DNA from 3 places in the Arthrobacter sp. Soc17.1.1.1 genome. Region 3 is predicted to be linked to each of the others. Evidence: predicted binding sites of a transcription regulator. Region 3 holds the regulator's gene; each other region holds the start of a gene.
What was found. Region 3 encodes HrcA, which represses chaperone genes, less so after heat shock. Its sites were predicted from a motif close to TTNGCACTCGNNNNNNNCGAGTGCNAA; they were not measured.
Positions count from the first base shown of each region.

Region 1: groL (chaperonin GroEL) is a predicted target of HrcA. The motif match lies at 1,776-1,802, and genes of this name have one in related genera.
Region 2: V6S67_RS00210 (Hsp20/alpha crystallin family protein) is a predicted target of HrcA. The motif match lies at 2,191-2,217, and genes of this name have one in related genera.

Region 1 covers NZ_JBAJII010000001.1:558,318-561,682, reverse strand. The annotation lists gene groL (chaperonin GroEL) at 1-1,618, opposite strand, end outside; gene V6S67_RS02640 (TM2 domain-containing protein) at 1,956-2,696, shown strand; gene V6S67_RS02635 (LytR C-terminal domain-containing protein) at 2,859-3,365, opposite strand, start outside.
Region 2 covers NZ_JBAJII010000001.1:40,821-44,185, forward strand. The annotation lists gene pstS (phosphate ABC transporter substrate-binding protein PstS) at 1-314, opposite strand, end outside; gene V6S67_RS00200 (hypothetical protein) at 389-610, opposite strand; gene V6S67_RS00205 (SDR family oxidoreductase) at 713-1,510, opposite strand; gene V6S67_RS00210 (Hsp20/alpha crystallin family protein) at 1,628-2,107, opposite strand; tRNA gene V6S67_RS00215 (tRNA-Val) at 2,334-2,407, opposite strand; gene V6S67_RS00220 (DUF2630 family protein) at 2,583-2,834, shown strand; gene V6S67_RS00225 (haloacid dehalogenase type II) at 2,834-3,365, shown strand, end outside.
Region 3 covers NZ_JBAJII010000001.1:2,037,593-2,040,957, reverse strand. The annotation lists gene V6S67_RS09395 (DUF4870 domain-containing protein) at 1-412, opposite strand, end outside; gene V6S67_RS09390 (DUF3097 family protein) at 492-1,343, opposite strand; gene hrcA (heat-inducible transcriptional repressor HrcA) at 1,522-2,535, shown strand; gene dnaJ (molecular chaperone DnaJ) at 2,623-3,365, shown strand, end outside.

The DNA of each region.
Region 1 (3,365 bases), 1.5 Mb from region 3:
CGCCCATGCCGCCCATGTCGTCGCCGCCGCCGGCAGGAGCTGCCTTCTCCGGCTTGTCGGCCACGACGGCCTCGGTGGTGAGGAACAGGCCCGCGATCGAGGCCGCGTTCTGCAGCGCCGAACGGGTGACCTTCACGGGGTCGTTGACACCGGCTGCGAGGAGATCCTCGTACTCGCCGGTGGCCGCGTTGAGGCCGTGACCTGCGGGCAGGCCGCGGACCTTGTCGACGACGACGCCGGGCTCGAGGCCCGCGTTGAAGGCGATCTGCTTCAGCGGTGCATCGATGGCGACGCGGACGATGTTGGCGCCCGTGGCCTCGTCACCCGAGAGCTCCAGGTTGGCGAATGCCTTGGCACCGGCCTGGATGAGGGCGACGCCACCACCGGCGACGATGCCTTCCTCGACGGCTGCCTTCGCGTTGCGGACGGCGTCCTCGATGCGGTGCTTGCGCTCCTTGAGCTCGACCTCCGTGGCTGCGCCGGCCTTGATGACCGCGACACCGCCGGCCAGCTTGGCCAGGCGCTCCTGCAGCTTCTCGCGGTCGTAGTCGGAGTCGGAGTTCTCGATCTCGGCGCGGATCTGGGCCACGCGACCGGCGATGGCGTCGGCGTCGCCGGCTCCCTCGACGATCGTGGTCTCGTCCTTGGTCACGACGACCTTGCGCGCGGTACCGAGCAGGTCGAGGGTGGCGGTCTCGAGCTTGAGGCCCACTTCCTCGGCGATGACCTGGCCACCGGTGAGGATGGCGATGTCGGCGAGCTGCGCCTTGCGGCGGTCACCGAAGCCCGGAGCCTTCACGGCGACGGACTTGAAGGTGCCACGGATCTTGTTGACCACGAGGGTCGCGAGGGCTTCGCCTTCGATGTCCTCGGCGATGATCAGCAGCGGCTTGCCGGACTGCATGACCTTCTCGAGGACCGCGACGAGGTCCTTCACGTTGCTGATCTTCGAGTTCACGATCAGGATGTAGGGATCCTCGAGCACCGTCTCCTGGCGCTCGGCGTCGGTGACGAAGTAGCCCGAGATGTAGCCCTTGTCGAAGCGCATGCCCTCGGTGAGTTCGAGTTCGAGGCCGAACGTGTTCGACTCCTCGACGGTGATGACGCCTTCCTTGCCCACCTTGGCGAGGGCTTCGGCGATCAGGTCACCGATCTGCGTGTCGCCGGCGGAGATGGACGCCGTGGCAGCGATCTGCTCCTTGGTCTCGATCTCCTTGGCGGAGGCGAGCAGCTCGTCGGTGACGGCCTTGACGGCCTTCTCGATGCCGCGCTTCAGGCTCAGCGGGTCCGCGCCGGCAGCGACGTTGCGCAGGCCTTCCTTGACGAGGGCCTGGGCGAGCACGGTGGCGGTGGTGGTGCCGTCGCCTGCGACGTCGTCCGTCTTCTTGGCGACTTCCTTGACGAGCTCGGCGCCGATCTTCTCGAACGGATCGTCGAGTTCGATCTCCTTGGCGATGGACACGCCGTCGTTCGTGATGGTGGGGGCGCCCCACTTCTTCTCGAGCACCACGTTACGGCCACGGGGGCCGAGCGTTACCTTGACGGCATCAGCGAGGATGTTGAGGCCTCGCTCGAGGCCGCGGCGGGCCTCTTCATCAAAAGAAATGATCTTGGCCATAACGGCTTAGGTCCTTTCGGGACGGTTGCATCTGAAGCACTTGAATGCTCTGCCTGTGTGCGGTGCCCGCGACGGCCGGACGACGCCTGAACGATCTCTTTCACGTTCCGGGCGCCATCCCCACCACAGAGGTTTGCCTGCCTCTCCACCCGCAGATTTAGCAGTCTGCGCGCGTGAGTGCCAACTCAATAATTAGCACTCTCACCACCTGAGTGCAACCTGCCGTGGCCCGTGACGGCGACCTTGCAGCGCCTCGGGGAACCGCCGCGCCGGAGGCGTAGCGCGGAGAGCATCGAGCGCATAGGTTGGGCGTACATCGAGCAGAAGGGGAGACACAGTGTCGTCGTCAGCAAACGGTTCGGACAGGCAGCCCGACGGGTCATCGCACGAGCACTCCGACGGGCAGGAGCAGGACGGCAGCGCTCCGGGAAGCACCCCGCACGGAGCGGGGCAGGGCCCGACCGCCCCGGAGGACCCGTCCCCCGATCGTTCGAGGGCGGGCGACGCCGGCACTTCGCCGATGGAGCCGGTCACGCGGCCCTACACGCCCGTGAGCGAGGACCCGTACGCGCAGCCGTCGTCGGGGGACGCGCCCAGCGGCCAGGCACCGGCCCGCGACCCGTACGCCCAGCCGTCCCCCCAGAACCCGTCCGCGCACCAGTCGCCCGCCTCGAACCCCTACATCCAGGGGTACCCGCAGGGGCCCCAGGGACAGCCCTCCCCCGGACAGGCCGGGTACAACCAGGCCGGGTACAACCAGGCCGGGTACAACCAGGCCGGGTACAACCAGGGCGGCTACCCGCAGGGGCAGTACGGCCAGCCGTACGCGCCCCAGAAGTCGCGCGTGGTCGCCGGAGTCCTCGGGATCCTGCTGGGCTCCCTCGGCATCCACAGGTTCTACCTCGGCTACACCACGATCGGTGTCGTCCTGGTCCTCATGTCCACCGTCGGGGTGTTCCTGACGTTCGGGCTCAGCGCCATCGCGGCGGGCATCTGGGGACTCGTCGAAGGCATCCTGATCCTGGTCGGATCAGGATCGTTCCGGACGGACGCACGCGGCATCCCGCTCAGGGACTGAGAGCTCCCGGGCCGACCGCTCACGGACCGACCGACCGGGGGCGGCCGGCCCACGGGACTGACTGACCGGGGGCGGCCGGCCCACGGGACTGACTGACCGGGACCGGCCGGCCCACGGGACTGACCGACCGGGGGCGGCCGGCCCACGGGGCGGGCCGGGTACCTACTGGAACTCGGGCCCGAGCACCACGGAGATGTACGGCGAGATCCCGGGGCTGTCGGCGAGATCGTCGATGCCCAGGTCTGCCGCCACCGACTCGGCGGCGGAGCGCTGCTCCTCGCCGTTGTAGAAGACCACGGAGGTGTCGAGCGGTGCCCCCGCCCAGTTGCCGGGGAGCACCGACACCCAGCCCTCGGACGCCAGACGGGCCGCGGCCACCGAGGCCAGCCCGGGAGACCCTGTGCCGTTGAGCACGTTGACCGTCTGCGCCAGGTCGGGTTCCTCCCCGTCCGCGCCCGCCGTCGACGTCGCCTCCGAGCCGGGCTCGTCGGTCGCCTCGGCGTCCGGGTCCTGGGTGGCCCCGGACGATGCCGACGGACCACCTGATGCCTCGTCGTCCTGCGTCGCAGCCGCGCTGGGTGCGCTGGTGGGCAGCACCGCCGTCGCGCCGTCGCCCCCGGTGAAGCCCAGCCGGGGAAGGAGGAAGTACGCTCCCAGGCCGATCAGGAG
Region 2 (3,365 bases), 2.0 Mb from region 3:
TCCTCGTCGCTGAGGTAGGCATCCGAGCCGGCGAAGCCCACGGCCCCGGCGAGCAGCGCACCGCGTCCCGCGCCGGAGCCGTCGGGCGAGTACTGCACCTGCGCGCGCGGGTTGAGGGTGGTGAAGCCCGAGCGCCAGGCGTCCATGGCCGGTCCCTGGGCGGAGGATCCTGAGGCGGTCACGGCGCCCTGCAGGCTCGTGTCCCCGCGCTGCGCCGCCGCTTCCTGCTCCGGGCCCAGCGGGTAGTCGGAGCCGCAGGCCGTGAGACCGAGGACGACGGCGAGGGACAGCGACAGGGGTGCACGGGTTCTCACCCCCGCCACGTTACAGGTGACGAAAAGGTGAACCCAAGATGGACATCAGGTGGACGGGGTGTTCCGTCCGCGGATCAGCCGCGGCGCAGGCGGTAGCCGTCGGCCCGGTGGACGAGCCGGCGGCCACCGCCGTCGTTCAGCTGGATCCACACCACGGACGCGTCGTCGGTCCTCATGTCCAGGACGCCGCGGAGCTGCGCCCCCGCCGCGTGCTGGAGCGTGACGTGCTCGCCGCGCTTGAAGCCCGACCAGTCCTGCAGGTCGGCATCACTGGCCGGGGGGAGGGGGGAGTCCATGGCGGGCCTTTCGCAGGGGTACGGGACTCCCACGCTAGCCACCCCTCCTGAACGCGGCATGAACGTGCGCTGAAGACTGTGGTGTTCCTCACACTTTCCTGATCAGAGGGTGCGCCAGTCCCCGCTCGTGAGGTGCGATCCGGCCTGCGGGCCCATCAGGAGCATGCCGCCGTCGACTACGAACGACGCACCGTTGACGTAGCTGGAGGCGCCGGATGCGAGGAACGCGACGACGTCGGCGATCTCCTCGGGCGCTCCCGGCCGGCCCACGGGGATGCCGGGGCGGTCCATGGTGCGCGGGTCCTGGTCCGCCGACGCGTTCATGGGGGTGTTGATCTCCCCGGGCAGGACAGCATTCGCCGTGATGCCGCGGTCGGCCAGTTCGAGCGCGATGGTGCGGATCAGGCCGCCGAGGCCGTGCTTCGAGGCGTCGTAGGCCGCCGAGCCGACGCGCGGCTGCTCCTGGTGGACGCTGGTGACGGCGATGATGCGCCCGCCCTTGCCGCCGTCGATCATGTGCCGGGCCGCGCGCTGGATGCAGACGAACGCGCCGTCGAGGTTGGCACCCATGGTGCCGCGCCAGGTGTCCCAGTCGGTCTCCATGAACATGGTGCCGCCGTTGACGCCCGCGTTGTTGACGAAGACGTCGAGACCGCCGAGCTCCTGGGCGAGCCGGTCGACGACGTCCCCGCACGCCGGGGCGTCCGTGGTGTCGAGCTGCGCGACGGCGGACCGGACGCCCTTCTCCCGGACGAGGCGCGCGGTCTCCTCGGCGCCGTCCTGGTCCGAGTGCCAGGTGACGCCGACGTCGCAGCCGGCCGCTGCGAGGGCGATGGCCGTGGCGCGGCCGATGCCGGAATCGGAGCCTGTGACGATTGCCTTGCTGGGTGTGAAGTCCATGACCCCATCCTTCGTGTCCGGTGCGTACCCCCGCAAGGGGGTTCACGACGAAGCACCCCCGGGCGGGAAGCCCGGGGGTGCTGGTAGGGGTGCCGGTCGGGGGTACTCGCGGCGGGGTCAGGACTCGACGGCGCCCTGGGTGCCGGAGGCCGAGCCCTGGACGGTGCCGGCCTGGACGGTGCCCGACTGGATCGGGGTCGACGCCTCGCCGCTGACGACCTCGATCCGGCGCGGCCTGGCGCGCTCGCTGACGGGGATCATCACGCTCAGGACGCCGTTCTCGTACCGGGCGGAGATGCCTTCGGTGTCGACGCCCTGGCCCAGGCTGAGCTGGCGGAGGAACGAGCCGCTCTCGCGCTCGCGGGTCAGCCACTTGACGCCCTCGGCGCTGCGGAGGGTGCGCTCCGCACGGATGGTCAGGAGCTGGCCGTCCACGTCGATGTCGACCGATCCGGGGTCGATGCCCGGGAGATCCGCGGCGAGGACGTAGTGGTCCTTCTCGCGGTAGAGGTCCATCGGCATGAGGCGGAGTCCGGGACGGCTCTCGAGGAGGGCGCCGGCAACGCGGTCCAGCTCGCGGAATGGATCGAACTTCATGGCCACTGGAAACAACTCCTTCGCGTATGCCACCGTTAGGTGGGTTCCTGGGGTTGAGCGTCCTTCGCTCAACTACGAAAATATTAGCACTCGGTCCCTGCGAGTGCTAAGCCTCGATGCGTTCGCCCAGAACGAACACCCGGTCCGGTGGGGTCCGGCAACGCAGAAGGCCCGCACCGACGAATCGGTACGGGCCTTCTGTGGTGCTGTCTCCAGCTGATCCTCGTGCCTGCGCGGGGCCTCGATCCCCGGGCCTTCCGCGTGTGAAGCGGATGCTCTACCAGACTGAGCTACACAGGCAATTGGTTCTCCAACAGCTTAGGGCATCCGGGCGCCGCACCAAATTCCCCTGTGGTGCCCCCGGCTCCCGGCACGTCGGTGATCGTGCTGGTCAACCGCCCGCGGCCTCAGTAGCCTGAAGGAAAGCCTGCTGATCATCCGGCACGCCGGGACGGCGACGACGAAGGGACGCACCATGGACAACCAGGACATCCTCCAGCGCATCCAGGCACTCGTGCAGGAGGAACACGAGCTCCGCGAGCAGCCTCAGGACGCCGGTGCCGCCGAGGCGCACCAGGACCACGCCGCACGCCTGAGGAAGGTGGAGGAGGACCTCGACCAGTGCTGGGACCTGCTCCGCCAGCGGCGGGCGAAGGCCGACGCCGGCGAGGACCCGAGCGACGCCGATGCCCGTCCCATCAGCCAGGTGGAGGGGTACCGCCAGTAATGGTGTTGCCGGTGGTGCTGTTCGACGTCAACGGCACCCTGTCGGACATGGAACCCCTGTCCCGGCAGTTCGAGGAGATCGGTGCGCCTCCGCAGCTGGCCGCGCTCTGGTTCACCTCGGTGCTCCGGGATGGTTTCGCGCTCACCGCAACCGGGCAGAATCCTGCCTTCAAAGAGGTCGCCGAGGGGTCGTTGCGAGCGGTCCTCGCGGACGGGATCCTCGACCGGGACCTCGACGACGCCGTCGCCCACATCATGTCGGCGCTTCAGGGGCTCGCGGTGCACCAGGACGTGGTGGAGGGTATTCGTGCCCTGGCGTCCGACGGCTTCGGTGTCGCAGTGCTGACGAACGGCGCGATGGCGACGGCCGAGGCACTCCTGGACCGGGCAGGTGTCCGGGACCAGGTCTCCGCCGTCCTGTCGGTCGAGGACGCGCCGCGCTGGAAGCCTGCGCCCGAGTCCTACGCCTATGCCCTCGGTGCCCTGCAGCGGGAGGCGGGCGACGTCGTGCTCGTCGCCGTCCACCCCTGGG
Region 3 (3,365 bases):
GGATCAGGCGCAGGTTCAGGGCGTACCGGTACGGCCGGCCCCGGTTGACGTGGATGCCGGCGTTGACCGAGAAGATCGTGATGACGACCCAGATGAGTGCGTTGACGACGGCGAAGAGGCCCCCGATCTCCGGCACGAGCGACAGGAGCCACGCCACGAGGGCCAGCGCCGTCGGCGGGAGCGTGAAGTTCAGCGCCTCCTTGGACTCCTGCGCGGTGAACGGGCCGCGGTCCCTGAAGATGAGGTAGATCAGCAGCGAGGGGATGAAGCCCAGGATCCCGCCGAAGTGTGCCAGCGTGGCGTACTGCCGGTCCTCGGACGCCGTCAGGGGGAGTGCGGTGGCCGGGATCCCCTCGAACGCGGGTCGGGCGTCGTTCCGGCCGTGGTGCTGGTGGTCGGCAGTGTTGGACAACTTCGGTTCCTTTGGTTACTGGCGGAAACTCTCCCCCGGAGTGTGTTTCAAGGATACGGGGTGGCCCGGCCCGTCCGGCTCACGCGGTGCCCGGTGGCGCGGTCAGGAAGTCGATGACCTCCTCGACCCGGCCCAGCAGCGACGGCTCCAGGTCGGCGTACGTGCTGACGCCCGCGAGGATCCGCTTCCACCCGTGGGCGACGGCGGCCTGGTCGTGGTGCGGCCAGCCGAGACCGGCGAGGATGCCCGTCTTCCAGTCCTGGTGGCGCGGCACCACGGGCCAGGCCTCGAGTCCGAGAGCAGCCGGCTTCACGGCCTGCCAGACGTCCACGTAGGGGTGGCCCACGATCAGCACGTGGTTGCGGGCCCCGGGCACGGTCATGGCCTGCTGCGCGATCCGCCATTCCTTGGTCTGTGGCAGCAGATGGTCGACGAGGATCCCGAGCCGGCGCTCCGGCCCCGGCCCGAACGCCCGGACGGCCCCTTCGAGATCGTCGACGCCGTGCAGCGGTTCCACGACGATGCCCTCCAGGCGGAGGTCGTCGCCCCAGACCTTCTCGACCAGCTCGGCGTCGTGCTTGCCCTCGACCCAGATCCGGCTGGCGCGCGCCGTCCGGGCGCGGGCCCCGTCGACCCGGACGGAACCGGAGGCGGTGCGGGTGGAGGCCGGGGCGGCGCGTGTCACGGGCGCGACGACGTGCACGGGCGCCCCGTCGAGGAGGAAGCCGTGGCCGAGCCGGAAGGTGCGCTTCTTCCCGCGCCGGTCCTCGAGCACCATGACGTGCAGCCCGCCGGACTTCTCGACGCGGATCACAGCACCGACGAAACCGCTCTGCACGTCCTCCAGGACCATGTCCTTCTCGACCGGGACGTCGGGCAGGGCGACCCGCCTGGGAGCCGCGATGTCCTGTGCTCCCCAGCCGTAGTCCATGCCGAGCCTGCCCTTCCGGTAAGGGCTCCGGCGGTGTGCCGCGGCCCGGGTCCCCAATGCTAACAATCGCTGCGGACGTACTAGACTTGGCACTTGGGCGTGTCGAGTGCTAACCGCTCGGAACCACCCGCCCGCCGCGCTCGTGAGGGAAGGGAACAGACCCGGAGGTGACACAGGAATGAGTGAACCACGACGCCTGGAGGTGCTCCGGGCCATCGTCGAGGACTACGTCCACTCCCGGGAGCCCGTCGGCTCCAAGGCCCTCGTCGACCGCCACGGGCTGGGCGTCTCGTCCGCCACGATCCGCAACGACATGGCCGTCCTCGAGGAGGAGGGCCTCATCGCGGCCCCCCACACCAGCTCGGGCCGCATCCCGACGGACAAGGGCTACCGCCTGTTCGTCGACCGCATCTCCGAGGTGAAGCCGCTCTCGGCCCCCGAGAAGAAGGCCATCCAGACACTCCTGGAGGGCGCGGAGGACCTCGACGACGTCATGGACCGCACCGTGCGGCTGCTCGCGCAGCTGACCAACCAGGTCGCCGTCGTGCAGTTCCCCCGCGTCGGGGGAGCGTCGGTGCGGCACATCGAGTTCGTGCTGCTGGCGCCGCAGCAGATCCTCGTGGTGCTCATCGCGAGCAACGGCACCGTGCAGCAGCGCATCGTGCGGACGCCCGCGGCGATCCAGGAGGCCGAGCTCGCGGATCTCAGGCAGCGCATCCTCTCGGCGGTGTCCGGCATGAAGCTCGCGGCGCTGCCCGCCGAGCTCGGGGTCGCCCTGTCGCAGCTGCCCCCCGCCCTGAGGGCGCACGGGGGTACGATCATCAGGGCGCTCGAACAGCTCGCAGGGCTCGGCCGCGACGACCGGATCCTGCTGGCAGGGACGGCGAACCTCGCTCGTTCCACCGGCGATTTCCCCCTGAGCATCGGCCCCGTCCTCGAGGCGCTCGAGGAGCAGGTGGTGATGCTGAGGCTCCTGTCCGAGATGGAGTACGACGCCCGCGGCATCTCGGTGAGGATCGGGAGCGAGAACCCTTACGGCGGCCTGTCGGGGGCCTCCGTCGTCGCAACGGGCTACGGACCGGACGCCGGTGCGAAGCTCGGGGTCCTCGGGCCCACCCGCATGGACTACCCGACGACGATGGCCGCCGTGCGCGCCGTCGCCCGCTACCTCTCGAGGATCCTCGAGGAGTAGGCGAGTGCCCTCCGGGGCACCCAGACAATTTCCGCCGGGAACGGCGAGCAGCAGACAGCAGTCTCCAACAGGAAGTGATGTGCACGAGTGAGTAATCACTATGAGGTCCTCGGTGTGGCGCAGGGTGCGACCGGCGAGGAGATCAAGAAGGCGTACCGCAAGCTGGCGCGCAAGCTCCACCCCGACGTGAACACCGGGGAGGACGCCGCGGAGGATTTCAAGCGCGTCACGCACGCCTATGAGGTGCTCTCGGACCCCCAGAAGCGCCGGGTCTACGACACCACGGGCAACGAGAACGGCACGGACAACGGCTACGGCGCCGGCTACTCGGGCTCCGGGTTCGCGTTCCAGGACATCTTCGAGACCTTCTTCGGTGGAGGCGGCCAGCAGGCCGGCGCGCCGACCAGGACCCGCCGCGGGCAGGACGCCCTCATCAACGTGCGGATCGACCTGAAGGACGCCGTGTTCGGCGCCAACAAGAAGATCGAGGTGGACACCGCCGAGGTGTGCCCCACCTGCGACGGCAGCTGCTGCCAGCCCGGAACGTCCGTGCGCACCTGCGACATCTGCGGCGGTTCCGGTCAGGTCCAGCGCGCCGTGCGGTCCATCCTCGGCCAGGTCATGACGAGCGCGCCCTGCGGCACCTGCCAGGGCTACGGCACCGTGATCCCGAGCCCCTGCCACGAGTGCAGCGGCGAGGGCCGCATCCGGGCCCGCCGCACCCTGACCATCAAGGTCCCCGCCGGCGTCGGCACGGGCACCCGCATCCAGCTCGCCGGGCAGGGCGAGGCAGGCATCGCCGGTGGCCCGCAGGGCGACCTCTACGTGGA